One region of the Providencia manganoxydans genome, then DNA from elsewhere that is predicted to be linked to it. Evidence: predicted binding sites of a transcription regulator. Region 1 holds the regulator's gene; each other region holds the start of a gene.

Evidence for each region. The regulator PurR, encoded in region 1, represses purine synthesis genes. The targets are predictions, from matches to a motif close to CANGCAAACGTTTGCNTG.
Region 2: the regulator PurR is predicted to act here: its motif matches at 2,835-2,852, upstream of gltS (sodium/glutamate symporter).
Region 3: the regulator PurR is predicted to act here: its motif matches at 3,665-3,682, upstream of purL (phosphoribosylformylglycinamidine synthase).
Region 4: the regulator PurR is predicted to act here: its motif matches at 3,763-3,780, upstream of purH (bifunctional phosphoribosylaminoimidazolecarboxamide formyltransferase/IMP cyclohydrolase).

Annotation. Positions count from the first base shown of each region.
Region 1 covers NZ_CP067099.1:2,597,510-2,603,458, forward strand. Annotated here, with positions in the region: gene rnt (ribonuclease T) at 1-566, shown strand, start outside; gene JI723_RS11650 (Grx4 family monothiol glutaredoxin) at 658-1,005, opposite strand; gene sodB (superoxide dismutase [Fe]) at 1,489-2,067, shown strand; gene cydH (cytochrome bd-I oxidase subunit CydH) at 2,141-2,224, opposite strand; gene purR (HTH-type transcriptional repressor PurR) at 2,495-3,520, shown strand; gene punR (DNA-binding transcriptional activator PunR) at 3,524-4,429, opposite strand; gene punC (purine nucleoside transporter PunC) at 4,552-5,775, shown strand.
Region 2 covers NZ_CP067099.1:380,666-386,614, forward strand. Annotated here, with positions in the region: gene JI723_RS01680 (AsmA family protein) at 1-1,305, opposite strand, end outside; gene JI723_RS01685 (uracil-xanthine permease family protein) at 1,403-2,785, opposite strand; gene gltS (sodium/glutamate symporter) at 3,030-4,244, shown strand; gene JI723_RS01695 (NADPH-dependent FMN reductase) at 4,329-4,877, opposite strand; gene recG (ATP-dependent DNA helicase RecG) at 4,953-5,949, opposite strand, start outside.
Region 3 covers NZ_CP067099.1:1,632,386-1,638,334, forward strand. Annotated here, with positions in the region: gene JI723_RS07200 (XRE family transcriptional regulator) at 1-44, opposite strand, end outside; gene leuE (leucine efflux protein LeuE) at 368-1,015, shown strand; gene tadA (tRNA adenosine(34) deaminase TadA) at 1,184-1,687, shown strand; gene mltF (membrane-bound lytic murein transglycosylase MltF) at 1,719-3,392, opposite strand; gene purL (phosphoribosylformylglycinamidine synthase) at 3,766-5,949, shown strand, end outside.
Region 4 covers NZ_CP067099.1:504,732-510,680, forward strand. Annotated here, with positions in the region: gene JI723_RS02205 (DUF1481 domain-containing protein) at 1-441, shown strand, start outside; gene purD (phosphoribosylamine--glycine ligase) at 683-1,966, opposite strand; gene purH (bifunctional phosphoribosylaminoimidazolecarboxamide formyltransferase/IMP cyclohydrolase) at 1,984-3,573, opposite strand; rRNA gene JI723_RS02220 (16S ribosomal RNA) at 4,313-5,852, shown strand; tRNA gene JI723_RS02225 (tRNA-Ile) at 5,920-5,949, shown strand, end outside.

The DNA.
Region 1 (5,949 bases):
CTGGTGGATTTAACGCTAAAACAGATGGCCTACTCGAGATAGCCGCCATCACCTTAAAAATGGATAAAGAGGGTTGGCTATCACCCGATGAAACACTCCATTTTCATGTCGAACCATTTGAAGGGGCAAACTTAGAGCCAACAGCCTTAGCATTTACAGGAATTGATCCCACAAATCCCCTACGTGGCGCTGTCAGTGAATATGATGCGCTCCATGCTATTTTTAAAATGGTACGAAAAGGTATGAAAGCCACTGATTGTAACCGTGCCATAATCGTCGCGCATAATGCAACGTTCGATCATAGTTTTGTCATGAATGCAGCTGAACGTGCGGGCCTAAAACGCAATCCTTTTCATCCATTTGCAACTTTTGATACAGCTGCACTAAGCGGTCTAGTCTTTGGTCAGACTATCTTAGCAAAAGCGTGTGTTACCGCAGGGATCCCCTTTGATGGTAAGCAAGCACATGGTGCGCTCTATGATACTAACCGTACAGCCCTACTTTTCTGTGAATTAGTCAATAAATGGAAAAAGTTAGGTGGGTGGCCATTAGCCGAACAAGACTAGTTGATTCAACGTCTCATAGCAAAAAACCGTATTAGCCAATCAGGGACTAATACGGTTTCTTAGAATTATTTAGACTATCTCTACAGGGAAATTACTCTGCACTTGCCTCATCAGCTGAGCGATACTTATCAGCTGTTTCTTTAATCAGTGCTTGTAATTCACCACGCTGATACATTTCCATGATAATGTCACAACCCCCTACTAACTCACCATCAACCCACAATTGTGGGAACGTTGGCCAATTAGCATATTTTGGTAGTTCTGCACGGATATCAGGATTTTGCAGAATATCGACATAAGCGAAACGTTCACCACAAGCAGATAGAGCTTGAACTGCCTGAGCAGAAAAACCACAGCTAGGAAGCTTAGGAGAGCCTTTCATGTACAGCAGAATTGGATTTTCTTTGATTTGGCGTTCGATTCTTTCAATTGTCGTCATTTTTTTACTTCCTTAAAGCTTGGGTGCTGGTTTTGCAGTCAGTAAACAATCGCAAATGCAGATGATGCAACTGTTACTAAGCGAGAATATTTGACCGAAAATATTACTACACATTGTTTCATACAATATGCCAGTTTTACAGGGGCATTACTATAACACCCTCAAATAGAAAAAGGGATTTTTTCTCTATCAGTCTTTTAAAGATAGTTAAATCAAATTAGCTTTATTCTAGCAAACGCATTTTGTGATTTTAGGCTTTATTATCTATATGATTTTACGATGTATTTATATGCTGAATTTGTTAATATAGTACAATGATGCACATGACCATATTTTTATTGTGGTATAATGCGCTAATGACGATAAAATGATACATACAGTGCGCTATATTTTAGTATGTACATGATTAAAAAGACAATTACTCGCTCAACTTTGAGCATCACACCCATACGTGTTGTTTAAAACGCAAACAAGGAGTACGCAATGTCATTTGAACTACCCGCTCTACCTTATGCAAAAAATGCACTAGAACCTTATATCTCTGAAGAGACGTTAGAGTACCACTATGGCAAACATCACAATACTTATGTTGTTAACCTCAACAACTTAGTAAAAGGTACCGCTTTCGAAGGTAAATCCCTAGAAGAAATCATTAAAACTTCTGATGCTGGCATTTTTAACAATGCTGCACAAGTGTGGAACCACACTTTCTATTGGCACTGTTTAGCACCAAATGCAGGCGGCGAACCTACAGGTAAAGTTGCTGATGCAATAAATAAAGCATTTGGTTCATTCGCTGACTTCAAACAACAATTTACCGATGCAGCAATCAAAAACTTTGGTGCCGGTTGGACTTGGTTAGTGAAAAAAGCAGATGGTAGCTTAGCAATTGTTAATACATCTAATGCTGCAACACCAATCTCTGGTGATGATAAGCCTATCCTGACAGTCGATATTTGGGAGCACGCTTACTATATTGACTACCGTAATGCACGTCCAAAATATTTAGAAAACTTCTGGTCACTCGTAAACTGGAAATTTGTTGAAGAAAATCTTGCTTAACTGATTTTTGGCAACATTTAGGGCGAGCAGTGCTCGCCCTTTGTGATCTTACCTTTGCTATTTAAAGGCAAAATTAAAAAATATGTATTGCAAATGTGATGATCACTGCCAAAGAACCAATTGCTGCTAATAATCCGAATTTAAAATCTGTATCCATGAGTTCCTCTCATTATCAAGAACAGTTAACCAGCCATTTGACCCTATACTGTATAAGGTTAAATAAGTATGACATGACGATTTATAAAAACCAGTGTCTATATCACAGGTTATAACATCAATTATTTCTTTTGTTTTTGCGCTAGATCAGACAAAATCCATAACAAATCGCTAAATTATTGCCAGTTAAGTAACTATGCCTCAATATGCTGGTAATTTTTAATAAGTATTCATAACAAGACCGATTATTGGTCAGGAGTTTTTTTTTCCCATGGCAACGATTAAAGATGTGGCGAAGCGTGCTAATGTCTCCACCACAACTGTATCCCATGTAATTAATAAAACGCGCTTCGTAGCCGATGATACTAAGGCTGCTGTTTGGGCTGCGATAAAAGAACTCAACTATTCGCCAAGTGCTGTTGCTCGTAGTTTAAAAGTTAACCATACTAAGTCGATTGGCTTACTTGCCACATCGAGCGAAGCCCCTTATTTCGCAGAAGTTATTGAATCTGTCGAAAACAGTTGTTATGAAAAAGGTTACACACTCATTCTTTGTAACTCACATAATAACTTAGGTAAACAGCAAGCTTACTTACAAATGCTTGCTCAAAAACGTGTTGATGGCCTTCTGGTGATGTGCTCTGAGTACCCAGAAAAGCTCATTAGCATGTTAGAAGATTACCGTAATATCCCTATGGTCGTTATGGATTGGGGGACGTCGCGAGGTGATTTTACTGATAGCATTATTGATAATTCATTTCATGGTGGTTACTTGGCGGGTCGTTACTTAATTGATCGTGGGCATCGTGATATTGGGGTGATCCCAGGCTCACTTGAGCGGAACACGGGGATTGGTCGCCTCACCGGCTTCCGAAAAGCAATGGAAGAAGCCAAAGTCACTTTACGTGATGAGTGGATTGTACAGGGAGACTTTGAACCTGAGTCCGGCTATAAAGCAATGATGCAAATCTTAAGTAACAAACAAAAACCAACAGCGGTCTTTTGTGGTGGTGATATTATGGCTATGGGAGCCATTTGCGCTGCCGATGAGATGGGGCTGCGTGTTCCACAAGATATTTCTATCATTGGCTATGATAATGTGCGTAATGCACGCTATTTTACCCCTGCACTCACCACTATCCACCAGCCCAAAGAACGTCTAGGCCAAATGGCCTTTACTATGCTACTCGACCGTATCGTGAATAAGCGTGAAGACGCACAAACCATTGAAGTGCACCCACGTTTAGTCGAGCGCCGTTCTGTTGCTGATGGACCATTTATTGATTATCGCCGTTAACCGTTAAGGTGCTAACCACTCAGCGTTGAGAGTTTGACTGTCTCCAAGATATTCAAGTAACCAACTCAACGCTGGTGATGTATTTTTTTCAACCCAAGTTAAGCAGCAAGGGCTTGGTGGAAAAGGCTGTGATAACTCTAATGGGACTAACTTACCCTGCGTACAATACGGCGCTGCGCGATGTTCCGGAACCATGCCGACACACAGCTCATTAACTAAACACACCATACCATCTTCCCAATAAGGTACCACAAGGCGCCGTTGGTTATCTAATGCCCATGTATCTCTTTTAGGAAGATTTCTTGAAGTATCTTCAAGGCATAAACTCGGGTAATCACGCATTTGATCATCTGTTAGTTTCCCTTCAATTTTTGCCAATGGGTGATTTGGCGCTGCAACACACCACCATGACATAAAGCCCATATCACGAAAACTGTAACGTTCTCCGATGGGTGAAGCTCTGGTTGCCCCAATTGCTACATCCACTCGACCATCAGCCAATGCATCCCATACACCATTAAAAACTTCAGGGTGAATATATAATTCGATATCCGGAAAATGACGATAGAAATCTAATATCAGTTGCTGTGTCCGTTGAGGTTTCACAATACAATCAACAGCAATACTAAACTGCCCTCTCCAACCATTAGCTGCCTGTTGGCATTGATGACGCGTTTGTGTCATTTTTTTGATGACTGAGCGCCCTTGCTTGATAAATATCTCCCCAGCTTCCGTCAAGACGACATCGCGATGACGGCGTTCAAATATTGGTACAGCAAGCCATTCCTCCACTTGCTTAACGGTATAGCTAATTGCGGAAGGGACACGATGTAATTCCTCTGCTGCGCCACTAAAACTCCCGGTTCTTGCAACCGCATCAATCACTTCTAACGCATGCGCTGACCACATAACGATACCTTTCAAAAATTTTGATAGCAGGATCCAAATATTACCGTTTCACAATGTAAAAATATAGCCTATACAATAGCGTACATATTAACAATTTTGTAAACTCTAGAAAGTAAATCGCTATGACAAATACTGTGACGAAAAACTCCCCAGGTTTTATGCTCTACCTTGCTGGACTGAGCATGTTAGGGTTTCTAGCCATCGATATGTACCTCCCTGCATTTGGCTCTATGCAAACGGCATTAAATACCACTGAAGGGGCAATTAGCGCCTCCTTAAGTATCTTTCTTGCTGGTTTTGCCTTCGCACAACTGCTATGGGGACCTTTGTCAGACAAACTTGGACGCAAGCCTATTTTAATTGCTGGCTTATTACTGTTTATTCTCAGCTGCTTAGGTATTCTTTGGGTAACCGATGCGACACAGTTACTGATCCTACGTTTCTTGCAAGCTGTTGGCGTTTGTAGTGCCGCTGTTCTTTGGCAAGCATTGGTTATTGACCGTTATGATGCGGCGAGTACCCAAAAGGTATTTGCATCTATTATGCCGCTCGTTGCATTATCACCGGCATTGGCGCCATTATTAGGTGCATGGGTATTGGAACATTATGACTGGGAAATTATTTTTATCGTTTTAATGGCTGTGGGTATTTTATTATTACTTCCAACACTGTTATTAAAAAACGTCACCCCCAAAGCGATGACTACTGACGCGACAGAAAGTAAATCTATTTCCTTTTTCACTTTACTGAGCTCACGTATTTTTAGTGGGAACGTTTTAATTTATGCATCTTGTAGTGCAGGATTTTTTGCTTGGCTAACAGGATCACCGTTTATTTTACGTAATATGGGCTTCAACCCAGCAGATATTGGATTAAGCTATATTCCACAAACATTAGCGTTTATTGTCGGTGGGTATGGTTGTCGTTTTATTTTAATCAAACTACGAGCTGAAGTATTATTTCCATTACTATTAGTAGGTTATGCAGTCAGTATGATTATCTTATTTTTAATATCTATGTATGCTGAACCAACACTGACCATGATACTAATACCATTCTGCTTTATGGCAACCATGAACGGAGCCTCTTACCCAATAGCGGTATCCAAAGCATTGAATGCCTATCCACAAGCTAGCGGTAAAGCTGCTGCTTTGCAAAATTCTTTACAACTTGGGTTATGTTTTTTAGCCAGCCTCTTGGTTTCAGCGTTACCTTTCGACCCACTCTTAGCCACCACAGGGGTGATGGCGGTGACAATAATTCCGATGGTTATCGGTTATTTTCTACAACATACAAAAGATCACTCTAAATCATCACAAAAAAGCTCTGAATATCAGCCGCAATAACTACTTTTCTGATCAGCCACTGTATTTTAGTGGCTGATTTTGATAAAAAATCAAAAATTGACACTCTTTATTTGACCTTCCAGACATTATTAGAAACTCTAATTGCGCGTATTTACTCTAAATTTTACTTTTCTATCAAAAGTGACATTTTTCGCCATTGTTAAATAAAATTAT
Region 2 (5,949 bases), 2.1 Mb from region 1:
TGCATTAAATGAGGCTTTACCGCTCCAAACCCCCCATTGTTTTTGTTTAATGAGACTGACGTTTTCGATATTGCCGCTAAGTGCAGTAAATTCAAATGGGAAACTGGCATCAATATTCATTAATAAAGATTGAGACAAGGCGAATTGTTTGATCGTTAAGCCTGATAGCCATTGTGGTGATGGTTGGCTGAAAAAGTTTAGCCATGTTTCAGGTAAGGTATACAAAATACCGGCAAGTTTTCCTTCATTGATAGTTAAGGTTCTATCATTACGCTGCCAGATAGCGTTCAGGCTAAATACACCTTTGTAGTAATAACCTGAGAGCTTTTCTATATTTAGGTTATCGCCTTGGATCTTGATATCACCAATCAGCGTATCAAGCTGCTGATCATTAATGACTAATTGATTAAGGCTAAAATTTATATGGCTTTCTGGGGTGCTCCAGCTACCTCTAACCCAATCAAGGTGGTCTATTTCAGCGTTAAGGCCAGAAACTGCCCAATCTTTACCTTGCAGATCAACATTGGTGAGTGCGACTTTTTTGAGTGAAATCGGCTGATCGCTATCAATCGCATCGCCTAATGAGGCAAAAGGAATGCTATTTTGCCAACCTACTTTGTCCATGACTAACGAATCAACCGTGATAGAACCATCAGCTAATTTTTTCCCTGAGCCTTTGATGTAACCATTATTCAAATAACCATTTGCATCAGTAAACTCGGTGAGATTTTCTTGTAGTTTACCCGTGATTGCGACATTTTTTAGGGGTAACTCATTGATGTTTAATTGTTTGGTTGTAAAACGGAAATCGCCATGACCAAATGGATAATTGGTGCTTGGAGCCCATGGAGTGATGCCGCCTGTAAATCCAGACACTTGGATTTTGTTAGTCCCTTGGCTTAATTGAATACTGCTATTTTCAAACTGTAATATATTGGCACTTAAAGGAATTGGGGTAGGAGACTCTGAGGTTGCGGCAATTAAATTACCTTGTGTGATCACTAAGCGGCGAATTGCAGTACCACTAAACAGGTTACGCCAATTGATTTCGACAACGACTTGTTTTGCATCTAATGCGAGATCTTGATTGCGTGAAGTGAGTTTGACATCTTGAAAAATGAATTCACCAGCGTTGGAAAATTCATGACCCATGATCCCAACATCAATATCATAATTGGTGAATTTACTTAAAAATTGGCTGGCGTAGGATGCGCCCCAGCGTGTCTGCAACCCTGCGTAAGTGATAATAATCACGAGTAATAATAGCAGTATAAGTGCAGTGATGAACTTGGTTAACCACCTCATAGTTTATCTGCCTCTCCATTTCCATATATCAGTTTCAAGGTAGAGTACAGAATAACCGCCAGTGTATGTGTATACAACTCTGGCGGTGAACAAGAGGTTATTTTTCGTGAGGAAAAATTAAATTCAGTACAATTGCGGTTAAACCACCCGCTGCAATACCAGAAGAAAACAGTGTTTTCAGCCAATCAGGTGCAAATTGCAAAATTAAAGGTTGTTGTGAAACCCCCATACCAACAGCAAGTGATAGTGCAATTATCATAATCGCTCGGCGATTTAATGGCTCGCGTGAGACAATGCGTACACCAGATGCGGCAATAGTACCAAACATAACAATTGTTGCTCCACCGAGCACAGGTTCAGGAATTTGTTGGACAAAACCTGCTACCGCAGGGAATAAGCCAAGTAAAACTAACATCAATGCAACGATGTAGCCTACGTAACGACTCGCGACTCCTGTAAGCTGAATAACGCCGTTGTTTTGTCCAAAACAAGAATTTGGGAAGGTGTTAAACACAGCGGAAACCATTGAATTCAGCCCATTGGCCAATACGCCGCCTTTAATGCGTTTCATGTAGATTGGACCACGCACAGGCTGTTCTGAAACATCAGAGGTCGCTGTGATATCACCAATGGTTTCTAAAGAAGTGACCATAAAAATTAGCATCAACGGTATCAGCAAATTCCAGTCAAAGGACAAACCATAATAGAAAGGTTCAGGGATTGTCACCATTGATTGCTCTGCATCGCTTGGTTGTGAGGTCGGTAACATATCCATCCACCAAGCGGCAAGGTAACCAACCGCCATTGCAATGACTAACGAAGCAACGCGTAAATACGGGTTTTTTTGACGATTGAGTAAGATAATAACGACTAATACAATACCGGCTAAGATCAAATAATCAGGGGAGCCGAAAGTATTGTCAGCGATTGCGCTATGACCACCGCCAATAGAGGTTAATCCTACTTGGATAAGTGATAGTCCAATGATCATGACAACGACCCCTGAAACCAATGGGGTGATCACTCGGCGTGCTAAATGTAAAAAGCGAGAGAGAACCACTTCAGTCAGCGCTGCAACCAGTAAGGTACCAAATAGTGCAGCCATCATGGAGGGAATATCTGCGCCACCTTGTTTGAGTGCAACACCGCCCATAATTAAAGGTGCAACAAAGTTGAAACTGGTGCCTTGTATTGACAACAGACCCGAACCAATAGGCCCCCAAGCGCGAATTTGGATCAAAGAAGCAATACCAGAAGCAAACAGTGACATGCTAATAATGCGTTGTGTGTCGTGAGCTGGCAGCCCTAATGATTGGCAAATCAACATAGCAGGGGTGATCACGGCAACAAACATGGCAAGAAGGTGCTGACCTGCTGCAAACAAGGCTTGGGGTAGCGGTGGTCTATCTTCTAAACGATAAATGAGCTCACTTTTTGCCGTTACGTCAACGGCGGATTTTTCGGATGCTTCGGGGTTCATTTTTTAGTTCTCTACCAACAAAAAAAGTATTGTAAAGCGAGTAATTTAAAAAGCAATCGTTTGCGTGAAAAATATTTATCCATATATAGATAAGTAACTTCACATTTTTATATGTTTTAACTTGTGTTTATCTCCGATTTTTTTTCTAATTCGGGTACCTGCTTTTGGCGTTTTAAGGATGAAATTAACGTCTAATTGGTTTTAAATAAATTTGAATAATATTAACAACAGACGAGGTACGTAAATGTATCATCTCGATGTCTACGGTACGCTGGTGGCGGCTACGCTTGTGCTATTGCTCGGACGTAAACTTGTAAAATCAGTTCCTTTCCTCGAAAAATATACTATCCCAGAGCCTGTTGCAGGCGGATTATTAGTGGCTTTTAGTTTACTGGTGATTAAACAAGTATTTGATTGGAGCCTGTCATTTGACTTGTCATTACAAGAGCCAATGATGTTGGCATTCTTTGCGACAATTGGTTTAAACGCAAACTTAGCCAGTTTGAAAGCCGGTGGTAAGGCACTGTTTATCTTTATTTTTGTGGTTGTAGGGTTACTGTTAGTACAAAATACTGTCGGTATCGCCTTAGCCAAATTATTGGGTCTTGACCCTCTTATGGGACTTCTTGCTGGCTCTATCACCTTATCGGGTGGGCACGGTACAGGTGCAGCTTGGGGTAAAATATTTACAGACAGCTACGGTTTTCAAAGTGCAACAGAAGTTGCCATGGCGTGTGCAACGTTTGGATTGGTCCTCGGTGGCTTAATCGGTGGTCCTGTTGCACGTTTTCTCATTCGTAACATCCCAACACCGGGTACAGCGAATGATGATAAAGATGTACCAACAGCATTTGAGAAACCACAATCAGGTCGTATGATCACATCAATGGTATTGATTGAAACCATTGCTATGATTGCAATTTGTTTGATGGCGGGTAGCTACATTGAATCACTATTATCTGGTACCGCGTATGCACTGCCTAAATTTGTCTGTGTGCTGTTTGTCGGTGTGATCTTAAGTAACAGCCTATCTTTAGCTGGTTTCTACCGCGTGTTTGACCGTGCGGTTTCTGTTTTAGGTAACGTCAGTCTGTCACTATTTCTTGCGATGGCACTGATGAGCTTGAAGCTTTGGGAGCTAGCTTCCTTAGCTATCCCAATGCTGATCATTTTAGTCGTTCAAGCTTGTGTTATGGCGGGTTATGCGATTTTTGTCACTTTCCGAGTCATGGGTAAAAACTATGATGCGGCGATATTAGCGGCAGGGCATTGTGGCTTCGGTTTAGGTGCAACACCAACCGCGATTGCAAACATGCAGGCTGTGACAGATAGATTTGGTCCATCACATCTTGCATTCTTAGTTGTCCCAATGGTTGGCGCATTCTTTATTGATATCGTCAATGCGATTGTGATTAAGCTGTACTTAATGTTACCTGTATTCCCTTCAGTGGTTAGTTAACTAATTATAAATCATATAAATAGCAGGTATTGCCGTGAATATAGTTCACGGCAATTTTCGTTTATAGGAAGTATTATTAAGCGGTTAGCGTGATCGGTATAACAAGTTCAGCTGATTGAGTGCTGAAACCAGTTCATCTTCATAATGATAGAGTGACTCGGGATAGTCGGTATCACTATCGGAAGGTGAGAAATTAACGTCGGATAGTTTAATTTCTAAGTTAGTTTCCGTAATACGCATATGAATTCCTTGTAAAACTTGTTGCAATTGCTCTGCGGCTTTTCCTCCACCTCGATTTGCATAACTAACCATTAAGGCGGGTTTGTTGTCCCACTCTTTATACAAATGATCTATCGCATTTTTTAATGCCGCTGGATATCCCCAGTTATATTGTGGAAAAACAAAAATATAAGCATCAGCCTCAGAAATTTTGTTGCTCCAAGCAATTGTATGTTCTTGGGTATATATTCCTTCAGCAGGAAGATAGGGTTCATCATCCATCGGTAAATGCCAATCTTTAAGATCAACGATTTCTGTAAGGAATTTTTTTTCAGTAATATCCTTAACCCAGCGCGCTATCTGAGGGCCTATTCGGGTTTGCCGGACACTACCAATTAAGATTTGTATCTTCATGTTCCACTATCTCTTTTGGTTGTGTACTTTAATTTTTACCAAAAACACTAAGGTATTTATAGAACGATAATTAAATTAAGCTTGGCTATATTGCTCGCGTTCAGGTAGCCATCTTTCAATCAGCAATTTAGCATTTTCTGGGTAGTGCTGCTGAATATGGCGTGCGACACGTTGCACTTCTGGCAACATGTGTTGATCTCGCAGCAAATCCGCCACTTTAAATTCGGCGTTGCCTGTCTGGCGAGTACCTAATAACTCTCCCGGTCCTCTGATTTCCAGATCTTTTTGAGCAATCACGAAACCATCGTTGCTGTCACGTAACACCTGCAAACGTTGTTTGGCGGTATGTGTTAATGGTGTTTTATAAAGGAGTACACAGTGAGAAGCGATGGCGCCTCGGCCTACGCGCCCTCTTAATTGGTGTAATTGAGCAAGCCCTAGTCGTTCAGGGTTATCAATGATCATTAAGCTTGCATTAGGTACATCAACACCAACTTCGATAACGGTAGTTGCGACCAGTAGCTGAATTTCATTATTTTTAAACGCGGCCATAATGCTTTGTTTTTCAGCTGGCTTCATTCGGCCGTGTACCAACCCAACGTTTAATTCAGGAAGTGCGAGAGCCAGTTCTTCACTGGTTACTTGTGCTGCTTGTGCTTCAAGTACCTCTGAATCATCAATTAAAGTACATACCCAATAAGCTTGCCTACCTTCATCAATACAAGCCTGCCTAACTCGCTCAATAATATCGTTACGCCGTGTATCAGGGATAGCAACGGTCGTGACAGGGGTTCTGCCCGGTGGTAATTCATCAATAACTGAAGTATCCATATCAGCATAGGCTGTCATCGCCAGTGTGCGTGGAATGGGGGTTGCTGTCATGATTAATTGATGTGGATGAAACCCTTGCAACTCACCTTTTTCACGTAAGGCAAGGCGTTGATGTACACCAAAACGATGTTGCTCATCAATAATAACTAGCCCCAATGCCTGAAAAACGACATGTTCTTGAAAAAGGGCATGGGTACCGATAACCATACTCACTTCACCGCTGGCGATAGCATCCTGCTGT
Region 3 (5,949 bases), 970 kb from region 1:
TGATCGAAAACACCATCGATAAAAATATTTTGTGAAAATCCCATTTTAAACCTCTTAATATTTAAATTGAATGTAGTAATGTTTAAGCACATTTATATTATTCATTTAAAAATCATTTAGAAATAATGTTTATTGTTAGTCTATTTCACATATATAAATGCTTGTAAAATAAATAATTAAATAATTAAATAATTAAATAATTAAATAATTAAATAATTAAATAATTAAATAATTAAATAATTAAATAATTAAATAATTAAATAATTAAATAATTAAATAATTAAATAATTAAATAATTAAATAATTTAATATTCACAACTGCTGAGGATTATGTTAATAATAAGCAAAACACAATAGGATCATCATCATGTTTGAAAGTTTTGGTGTATTAAACTTCTGGACCTATTTAGCGGGTTTAGTTTTAATTATCATTGTTCCGGGACCAAATTCTTTATATGTATTAAAATCAAGTACTTCACACGGGACTCGAGCTGGCTATCGAGCTGCTTTAGGCGTTTTTACTGGTGATGCTGCCTTAATTTTTCTTTCGTTCATTGGCGTAGCGTCGGTGATTAAAGCATCTCCAACCTTGTTTATGATTGTACGTTATTTGGGCGCAGCCTACTTACTTTATTTAGGCTGTAAGATCCTTTATGCAACTTTTTGGCAGAAAAAAATGCCTAGCACTGATGATCAACCCGTCGTGGTAAAATCGGAGAAAATTTTTACACGTGCTTTGATTTTGAGTTTAACGAATCCAAAAGCGATTCTATTTTACATCTCCTTTTTTATACAATTCATTGATTTTAGTTATAGTCATGCTTGGGTACCGTATTTAGTATTGGCGTCAATCCTTGAATTAGTTAGTTTTATGTATCTTAGTTTGCTTATTTTTAGTGGCTATTTAATAGCGCGCTTTTTACGCGAAAAGCAAGTGTTAGCCAAATTAGGGAACTGTACAGTTGGAACCTTCTTTATGGGATTTGCTGCAAAATTGGCTATCTTTAGTCATTAAGGTAGACAACTGATATTGCTAAACAGATCATATCATTGATTAAGTTGCTATCATTTTGCTTGTTTAGGTAGCGACTTAAGTCAATTTCTCTTCAGTTATCATCGATACATTATTCAACTCTAATTATTTTCAGTATAATTGTATTAAAAATACAGTTAAGAGGTTCGTGTGACGCAAGCAGAAATCGATGAGTACTGGATGAAGCGCGCTTTAGAATTGGCTAAAAACGCTCAAGATGCGGGGGAGATCCCTGTAGGTGCTTTGTTAGTTAAAAATAACCAACTAGTTGCGTCAGGTTGGAATTGTTCAATTGAAAATCATGATCCTACCGCCCATGCAGAAATAATGGCACTTAAGCAAGGTGGGCAAGCACTCAGTAATTATCGATTATTAGATACTACTCTCTATGTGACTTTAGAACCTTGTATTATGTGTGCAGGGGCAATGATCCATAGTCGTATAAGCCGTTTAGTTTATGGTGCTAAAGATTTCAAAACAGGTGCTTGTGGCTCGTTTATTAATATCATGGAGCGACCTGGTTTGAATCATTATCTTGAGGTGACAGGGGGAGTACTCGAGGAGAGCTGCTCCACAATGCTGAGTGCTTTTTTTAAAATGAGAAGGGCGCAGAAAAAGGAACAAAAACGCTTGCTTAATTATAGTGATGAGTAGAATTATAATTAAGCAAATTTATAATATGATATTAATTTATTGATTCGACTTCAGTTCTTATATCGTTATCAGGGGTCGCTGAAAGAAAATATTGCCCTAAAGATAGCTTGTCGCTAGGTGGTGAAATAGGCGGTAGTTTGTATTGCGACTGAGTTGGCTGAGCATATTTGAGACTCACTTTTTCTTGCATTGCCCCTTGCTCCGTCTCTGTTGTTTTCAGATTTATATCAGGTTTTTTCTCATTTTCTTGAGGGGTGTTTTCTTGTTTAGGTGTTAATAGTGGAGGAAATAAAATTAATGATTTCTCCGCTATAGCTAATGAGCGCTGTTTTTTATCTTGATTTTGTAAATAGCCCACTAAACTTTGATGGTAACGACGAATATTCTCTACATAGCGATAAGCTTCATGGCCTCGTGCGTAGCCATAATTCAATTGTGAATAATATTTTTTCTGTGTGAGTAATGGCAATCTAGATTTTACATCTAACCAGCGATCAGGATCACCACCTTGCATTTCGGTGAGTTTTCTCACATCCAACATATGGCCATATCCCATATTATAAGCGGCTAAAGCAAACCAAACCCTATCATCATCCGCAATAGATACAGGTAGCCGCTGCATTAAATATTCAAGGTAAGCAGCACCTCCCTTAATACTTTCTTCAGCGTCTAATCGATCGGCGATACCCATGGTTTCAGCTGTTGGTTTTGTGAGCATCATTAACCCTCGAACACCTGTTGGTGATGTTGCGAGTGGATCCCAGTGAGATTCTTGCCAAGCAACAGCAGCCAATAGCTTCCAATCAACGGCTCTAGCGTATTTTTCAAATAGAGGCTGGTAGTTAGGAAGCTTGTTGTTGATCGCATTAATAAATGAAATGGTATCAAAATAATCAAAGGTTCCAACATGACTAAAGAATTTTTCATCCAATCTAGCTAATAAATCCGCCTCATTACTGGCATTGAAAAAATCCAGTAATGCAGCATTGAGGCTGTCATCATTGAGCCTTTTCATATACCAAGTGACAGCATGATCATCGACTAAGTCGAACCCGACTGCAATCTCAGGGTGAACTCGTTGCTGTAAAGCCACTGAGATGGAGTCTTCTAGGGTATAATCAATCAACCCTTCTGCGACCATTTCTAATAGTTGGTTAGTTGTAAAATCGGTTGTTTCTTCCCACACCAAATTGGGATATGTCTCTTTTAATGCTTTTAAGGTGCTGGCATGAGCTGAGCCCGCCATAACAACGAACCTGCCATTAAGGTCATTAAAATTTTTCGGTCGCGTAGAACCTTTTCGATAAACTAATTGCTGTGTGACATTGAGATAACTGGGGCCTGTTTTCATTTTTTGCAAGCGTTCTTGATTATAAAGTAGCCCTGCCACACCAATATCAGCTTGTTCGTTCTCCAGATCGTTAAAAATCAGTTCAACGGTTGGCCGCATGGTGATAACTAATTTCACTTCAAGATAATCGGCAAAACTTTGCACGAGTTCATAATCAAATCCATGTAGATTTGCATCATCATCAAGATAAATGAGGGGAGAGCTAATAGCGCTCACACGCAACTCACCTCGAGAGATGATTTGATTTAGTTGATTGTTTGGCGTACTTGGCCAGCGAATACTCAGCCCAATAATTAGCGCAGCTAACAATGCCACAATCACAATGATTAAATAGTTGACCTTGATGTTATTCAAAAATATATCTCATATGTAAACCTTTGGACTGCATATTGTTGTTTTCGCTTAGTTAATGCAGTAGCTATCCGGATCATATCACGAGGACGGTTATTGATATTGTCATTTCCCGCCTATCGTTCGGAGGAGCATGGGTTTGTAATAGTAAAATTATTATAAGTAATGGTTATATTCCCAGTATTTGGACATTTTGCTCAACAATTATGATCTGTGCAACCAATATCGTGTTATTTCACTCCTAATAATATTTAACGGTTTGCTTTATTTTTAGTCACGCAAACGGTTTCGTATTGATGAACATTGCTCTATAATGTGTTCCGGTTCCCCTGCTTTCATGATCAGGGCTGGCGTTTAAATGAGAGAAATTAAGACTATGGAAATTTTGCGTGGTTCACCTGCTCTATCAGCATTTCGTATTACTCGCCTTTTGGCGTTGTTCGCTGAAAAACAGCTTCCTGTTACGGATATCTATGCTGAATATATGCACTTTGCTGAACTATCAGCACCTCTAAGTGATAGCGAGCAAGGCAAGCTGCGTAGTTTGCTAAAGTACGGTCCTTCTCTCGCAGAGCATGAGCCTTTTGGGCGGTTGATTTTAGTTACCCCACGCCCAGGCACCATTTCCCCTTGGTCATCTAAAGCGACAGACATTGCTCATAATTGTGGTTTATCTCAAGTTGAACGAATTGAACGTGGTACAGCTTATTACGTTCAGGCTGAAGGGCTATCGCAGCAGCAATGGCTGGAAGTTGCAGGGTTGCTGCATGACCGCATGATGGAAAGCATCTTCAGTGAGTTTGAACAAGCGCAAGCGCTTTTTGTTCATCATCAACCTACGCCAATGAAGGTGGTGGATATCATTGCTCATGGTCGCTCAGCACTTGAAAAAGCAAATTTAGAAATGGGCTTAGCCCTTGCTGATGATGAAATCGATTATCTGTTAGCGGCCTTTAATCAATTAAAACGTAATCCAACCGATGTTGAATTGTATATGTTTGCGCAAGCAAACTCAGAACATTGCCGCCATAAAATCTTTAATGCAGATTGGATCATTGATGGTAAAGAACAGCCTAAGTCACTGTTTAAAATGATTAAAAATACCTTTGAAACCACACCTGATTATGTATTATCAGCTTACAAAGATAATGCGGCGGTTATGGAAGGTTCTTCGGTAGGGCGTTTCTTCCCTGAAGCGGATGGGCGCACTTATCGTTATCATCAAGAAGATGCACATATTTTAATGAAGGTAGAAACCCATAACCATCCAACGGCAATTTCTCCGTGGCCGGGCGCAGCTACGGGCTCTGGTGGTGAAATTCGCGATGAAGGTGCCACTGGTCGTGGGGCAAAACCGAAAGCAGGTTTAGTGGGTTTTTCCGTTTCTAACTTACGTATTCCTGGTTTTGAACAACCGTGGGAAGAGGACTTTGGTAAGCCTGAACGTATTGTGACTGCACTTGATATTATGTTAGAGGGGCCACTGGGTGGTGCTGCCTTTAACAACGAATTTGGCCGTCCTGCTCTTTTAGGTTACTTCCGAACATACGAAGAAAAAGTGAATAGCCATAATGGCGAAGAGCTACGTGGTTACCATAAGCCAATCATGTTAGCGGGTGGTATTGGTAATATTCGTGCTGATCATGTGCAAAAAGGTGAGATCCCCGTTGGTGCAAAACTGATTGTTCTTGGTGGTCCATCAATGAATATTGGTTTGGGTGGTGGTGCGGCATCATCAATGGCATCAGGACAATCAGATGCAGATTTAGACTTCGCTTCTGTACAGCGTGACAACCCTGAGATGGAACGTCGTTGCCAAGAGGTGATTGATAATTGTTGGCAACTTGGTGATGCTAACCCAATTCTGTTTATTCATGATGTTGGGGCGGGTGGTTTATCGAATGCGATGCCTGAATTAGTCAGCGATGGTGGCCGTGGTGGTTGTTTTGAGCTGCGTAAAATATTAAATGACGAGCCAGGCATGAGCCCACTGGAAGTGTGGTGTAATGAATCACAAGAGCGTTATGTATTAGCGGTCGCTTCTGAGCAAATCCCACTATTTACTGCTATTTGTGAGCGTGAGCGTGCACCTTTCGCCATTATCGGTGAAGCGACTGAAAAGCGTGAGCTGGTATTGAACGATGAACATTTCAATAACCAACCTATCGACATGCCCCTTGATGTGCTATTAGGCAAAACACCAAAAATGTTGCGTGATGTCAGCACATTGAAAGCAAAATCAGATGCGTTGGATAGAACATCAATCAATTTAAATGAAGCAGTAAAACGTGTTTTACATCTTCCTGCCGTTGCAGAGAAAACATTTTTGATCACGATTGGTGACCGTACGGTCACAGGCATGGTCGCTCGTGACCAAATGGTTGGTCCATGGCAGATCCCTGTCGCTAACTGTGCCGTTACTACCGCCAGCCTTGATAGCTATTATGGTGAAGCGATGTCGATTGGTGAAAGAACACCGATTGCATTATTAGATTTTGCCGCTTCTGCTCGTATGGCCGTTGGGGAAGCGTTGACTAATATTGCTTGTGCTTATGTGCAA
Region 4 (5,949 bases), 2.1 Mb from region 1:
TCAGGCCAGCTCTGGCAAATTCGTAGCCAAATTCTAAATGCAGGCCAGCAACAAATTATGGAACAGTTGCGATTTGATAAGAATGAGAATGTCATTTTTATGCAGCGAGTCGAAAAAGAGCAAAAAACCGCACTTTCACAAGATGAAATTATCCGTTGGCAATTCGAAGCTAAACGCATTCTCGATATTAATACCGCGTTAGTCGTTGGTGGGGTTCAACTTTATCAAGGCCGCTGGTCACAAAATCAAGTCGTGACTTGTGATGGTGATATTAAGAAAGTTGAGTTTGAACCTTATGCACAGAACTGGCTGGAAAGCCGAGCTAAGGTTTGGCATAAGCAATTGAATATTGCTTGGCTGGAGGCCCCAGAAGGTAATCAGCTTTTAATGGTAGCGGATACGGATTTTTGCCGCTGGCAACCGAGTAAAGATTCGTTATAACCTCACCGCTCGTCGTCTTTCGCATCCTAACGTTGTTGGCTTCAACAACTCACCTTAGTCACATAGTTATCTATGCTCCTAGGGATAAGTTACTTTGCCGCCTAGTTAGGCTACGAAATACTTGGAGCTTTTGCCTGTTAGTAAAAAACAAAACCTAACAGAAAAATGCAATAAAAAAGCTGATAAAGCGGTTTTGTTGAAACCTTTTTATCAGCTTAGTGTGCTTAGCTTTTTGTGATCGCTACTTCAAACGTGCAATGGCGCGGTAACCAATGTCTTTACGGTAAAAACTGCCATCCCAATGGATATTTTCTGCCGCTTGGTAGGCTTTTTGCTGTGCTTGAGCAATATCATTACCGAGGGCTGTGACACACAGCACACGACCGCCGGCTGTCGTCACTTCACCCTCTTTTAGCTTTGTACCTGCATGGAACACTTTACTATCAGCAGCGTCTTTTGTTGGTAAGCCATGGATCACATCACCGTTATGATAGTCGCCAGGGTAACCACCCGCGGCAATAACAATACCTAATGCAGGGCGCTCATCCCATGATGAATCTTTACCTGCTAGCTCACCTTTTGCTCCAGCAAGACATAATTCAACGAGATCAGATTGTAGGCGCATCATAATTGGCTGAGTTTCAGGATCACCAAAACGACAATTAAATTCGATAACTTTTGGATTGCCTGCTTTGTCAATCATTAGGCCTGCATAGAGAAAACCTTGATAACGATGACCTTCTGCATCCATCCCTTTAACAGTGGGATAGATAACTTGTTCCATAACGCGTTGGTGGATCTCATCTGTCACAACAGGAGCGGGTGAATATGCCCCCATACCTCCGGTGTTGAGGCCTGTATCACCGTCACCTACACGCTTATGATCTTGGCTGGTTGCCATTGGAATGACATTCTCACCATCCACCATCACAATAAAACTTGCCTCTTCGCCATCCAGAAATTCTTCAATAACGATACGATGACCTGCATCGCCAAATGCATTGCCTGCAAGCATATCTTTTACGGCATCTTTGGCTTCAGCTAGTGTCATTGCAACGATGACACCTTTACCCGCAGCTAGGCCATCAGCTTTGATTACGATTGGTGCGCCGACCTTATCTAAATAAGCGAGCGCAGGTTCAACTTCCGTGAAGTTTTGGTAATCGGCAGTTGGTATTTTATGGCGAGCTAAAAAGTCTTTGGTGAATGCTTTAGATCCTTCTAGCTGAGCCGCGCCCTGTGTTGGGCCAAAAATAGTTAATCCAGCGCTCTGGAATGCATCAACAATACCAATCACTAATGGCGCTTCAGGACCGACGATGGTTAAACCAATCTGCTTATCTTTTGCAAATTGCAGTAAGCCATCAATGTCAGTTGCCGCAATATCAACATTCTCAAGTGCGGATTCTAATGCTGTTCCTGCATTACCGGGAGCAACATAAACTTTATCTGCAAGTGGTGATTGAGCCGCTTTCCATGCTAGAGCGTGTTCACGGCCACCGCCACCAATAATTAAAATATTCATACTTAAACTCCAGATTATTAATGGCGGAAATGACGCATATTAGTGAAAATCATCGCGATACCATGCTCATTAGCGGCATCAATTACTTCATTATCACGAATTGACCCACCAGGCTGGATAACACAAGTGACGCCGACAGCAGCCGCTGCATCAATACCATCACGGAATGGGAAAAATGCATCTGATGCCATCGCACAACCAGCAACTTCTAAACCTTCATCAGCAGCCTTGATACCTGCGATTTTCGCAGAGTATACGCGACTCATCTGCCCTGCACCGATACCAATAGTCATATCATTTTTGGCATAAACAATTGCATTCGATTTAACGAACTTAGCCACTTTCCAGCAGAACAAGGCATCTTTAAATTCACGCTCAGTAGGCTGGCGCTTAGTGACAACGCGGAGATTGTCTTGTTCGACCATACCTAAATCACGATCTTGTACTAATAAACCACCATTAACACGCTTAAAATCTAGGCCTGCAACAGGCTTATCCCACTCACCACAAGTGAGGACACGGACATTTTGCTTAGTGGCTAATACAGAAAGTGCGTCAGTCGCTACTGTTGGAGCGATGATCACTTCAACAAACTGGCGTTCGATGATGGCTTCTGCGGTTGCTTTATCAAGCATACGGTTAAATGCAATGATGCCTCCAAATGCAGAAGTTGGATCTGTTTTAAATGCACGGTCATAAGCTGCATGAAGATTATTGCCAATAGCGACCCCACACGGATTAGCATGTTTTACGATCACACAAGCTGGCTCTTCAAAGGATTTAACACACTCTAAGGCAGCATCGGTATCAGCGATATTATTATAAGATAAAGCTTTGCCCTGAATTTGTGTAGCAGTAGCGATAGACGCTTCTTTTGGATCTTCTTCTATATAGAATGCGGCATCTTGATGGCTATTTTCACCGTAACGCATATCTTGTTTTTTAATAAAGTTTAAATTCAAGGTACGTGGGAAACGGCCAGATGGTTGAGTGGTGTCGCCATAGTATGGTGCAACCAACTCGCCGAAATAGTTGGCAATCATGCTGTCATACGCTGCCGTATGCTCAAACGCTTTAATCGCAAAGTCAAAACGTGTAGACCAATTTAATGAATTATTATGATTATCGAGCTCTTCAATAATTTTTTCATAGTCATTGCTATTAACCACAATGGCAACATCTTTATGGTTTTTTGCCGCAGAGCGAACCATTGTTGGCCCACCAATATCGATATTCTCAACGGCATCTTCTAATGTACAGCTAGGTTTTGCGACAGTTTGTGCAAATGGATATAAGTTAACGACGACCATATCAATGGGCTGGATGTCATGTTGTTGCATGATCTCATCATCGGTACCACGGCGACCTAAGATCCCACCATGCACTTTAGGATGCAGTGTTTTGACGCGGCCATCCATCATTTCAGGGAAACCTGTATAGTCTGAAACTTCAGTGACTTTTAAACCTGATTCGGCGAGCAGTTTTGCAGTTCCACCCGTAGAGAGCAGTTCAACACCTCGTTGAGAAAGCGCCTTAGCGAATTCAACAACACCTGTTTTATCAGAAACACTTAGCAGGGCACGACGAATTGGACGAAGCTGTTGCATGAGATAGATCCCTTGGATATTGAAAGCAATAAAACCGTAACAGTGAGTTTAAAGAATAAAGGCTTTTCTTATATACCTATTTACTATTGCTGCTGTGTGATTACATCGACATGGTTATAGATATAGAAGAAGCCACTACAATTTCAGACCATAAAAAGAAAATCAACGATGAATTTTCAGGCTAATTGTAACGCAAACGTTTGCGTAATGCGCGATATATTTCAATTATTTTTATTGTCGTGGATAACTTTGTGTATAACTCTGTATAAACACCGCTTTTGCTGTGTAATGCAGCAGTTGAATAAAAAAATGCAAAAAAGGGGTTGCCAGAATTTTCTGACTCCCTATAATGCGCATCCACTGACACGGCAAGCCGCTCCGGTGGTGAGGTTTGAAAAATAACCCCGATGACAGTTGAGGTGAAAAAAGAAAGAAAAGTTGAAAATAATTACTTGACTTTCTGATAGAAAAACGTAGTATACGACACCTCGCGACAACGACCTAAGTGATTAAATCCTAGGAAGTTAATTGATAAAAATTATCAAAATGTCGCAACGCTCTTTAACAATTTATCAGACAATCTGTGTGGGCACTCACAAGACACTATCAAAAAAATATTTGATTTTAAAGTCTTGAAGAGTGACTAACACGTTAATTCATATACATATGAACTAATAGGTAATCTGGTTTCTTCGGAAATCAGGCGACAGTAAAACATTCTTTGAGCATCAAACACTTTTAATTGAAGAGTTTGATCATGGCTCAGATTGAACGCTGGCGGCAGGCCTAACACATGCAAGTCGAGCGGTAACAGGGGAAGCTTGCTTCTCGCTGACGAGCGGCGGACGGGTGAGTAATGTATGGGGATCTGCCCGATAGAGGGGGATAACTACTGGAAACGGTGGCTAATACCGCATAATCTCTTAGGAGCAAAGCAGGGGAACTTCGGTCCTTGCGCTATCGGATGAACCCATATGGGATTAGCTAGTAGGTGGGGTAATGGCTCACCTAGGCGACGATCCCTAGCTGGTCTGAGAGGATGATCAGCCACACTGGGACTGAGACACGGCCCAGACTCCTACGGGAGGCAGCAGTGGGGAATATTGCACAATGGGCGCAAGCCTGATGCAGCCATGCCGCGTGTATGAAGAAGGCCCTAGGGTTGTAAAGTACTTTCAGTCGGGAGGAAGGCGTTGATGCTAATATCATCAGCGATTGACGTTACCGACAGAAGAAGCACCGGCTAACTCCGTGCCAGCAGCCGCGGTAATACGGAGGGTGCAAGCGTTAATCGGAATTACTGGGCGTAAAGCGCACGCAGGCGGTTGATTAAGTTAGATGTGAAATCCCCGGGCTTAACCTGGGAATGGCATCTAAGACTGGTCAGCTAGAGTCTTGTAGAGGGGGGTAGAATTCCATGTGTAGCGGTGAAATGCGTAGAGATGTGGAGGAATACCGGTGGCGAAGGCGGCCCCCTGGACAAAGACTGACGCTCAGGTGCGAAAGCGTGGGGAGCAAACAGGATTAGATACCCTGGTAGTCCACGCTGTAAACGATGTCGATTTGGAGGTTGTGCCCTTGAGGCGTGGCTTCCGGAGCTAACGCGTTAAATCGACCGCCTGGGGAGTACGGCCGCAAGGTTAAAACTCAAATGAATTGACGGGGGCCCGCACAAGCGGTGGAGCATGTGGTTTAATTCGATGCAACGCGAAGAACCTTACCTACTCTTGACATCCAGAGAACTTAGCAGAGATGCTTTGGTGCCTTCGGGAACTCTGAGACAGGTGCTGCATGGCTGTCGTCAGCTCGTGTTGTGAAATGTTGGGTTAAGTCCCGCAACGAGCGCAACCCTTATCCTTTGTTGCCAGCGATTCGGTCGGGAACTCAAAGGAGACTGCCGGTGATAAACCGGAGGAAGGTGGGGATGACGTCAAGTCATCATGGCCCTTACGAGTAGGGCTACACACGTGCTACAATGGCGTATACAAAGAGAAGCGACCTCGCGAGAGCAAGCGGAACTCATAAAGTACGTCGTAGTCCGGATTGGAGTCTGCAACTCGACTCCATGAAGTCGGAATCGCTAGTAATCGTAGATCAGAATGCTACGGTGAATACGTTCCCGGGCCTTGTACACACCGCCCGTCACACCATGGGAGTGGGTTGCAAAAGAAGTAGGTAGCTTAACCTTCGGGAGGGCGCTTACCACTTTGTGATTCATGACTGGGGTGAAGTCGTAACAAGGTAACCGTAGGGGAACCTGCGGTTGGATCACCTCCTTACCATTGAAGTGTTTTTGTGAAGTGTTCACACAGATTGTCTGATGAAATAGAGTCAACGGTATCATATAGGCTTGTAGCTCAGGTGGTTAGAGCGCAC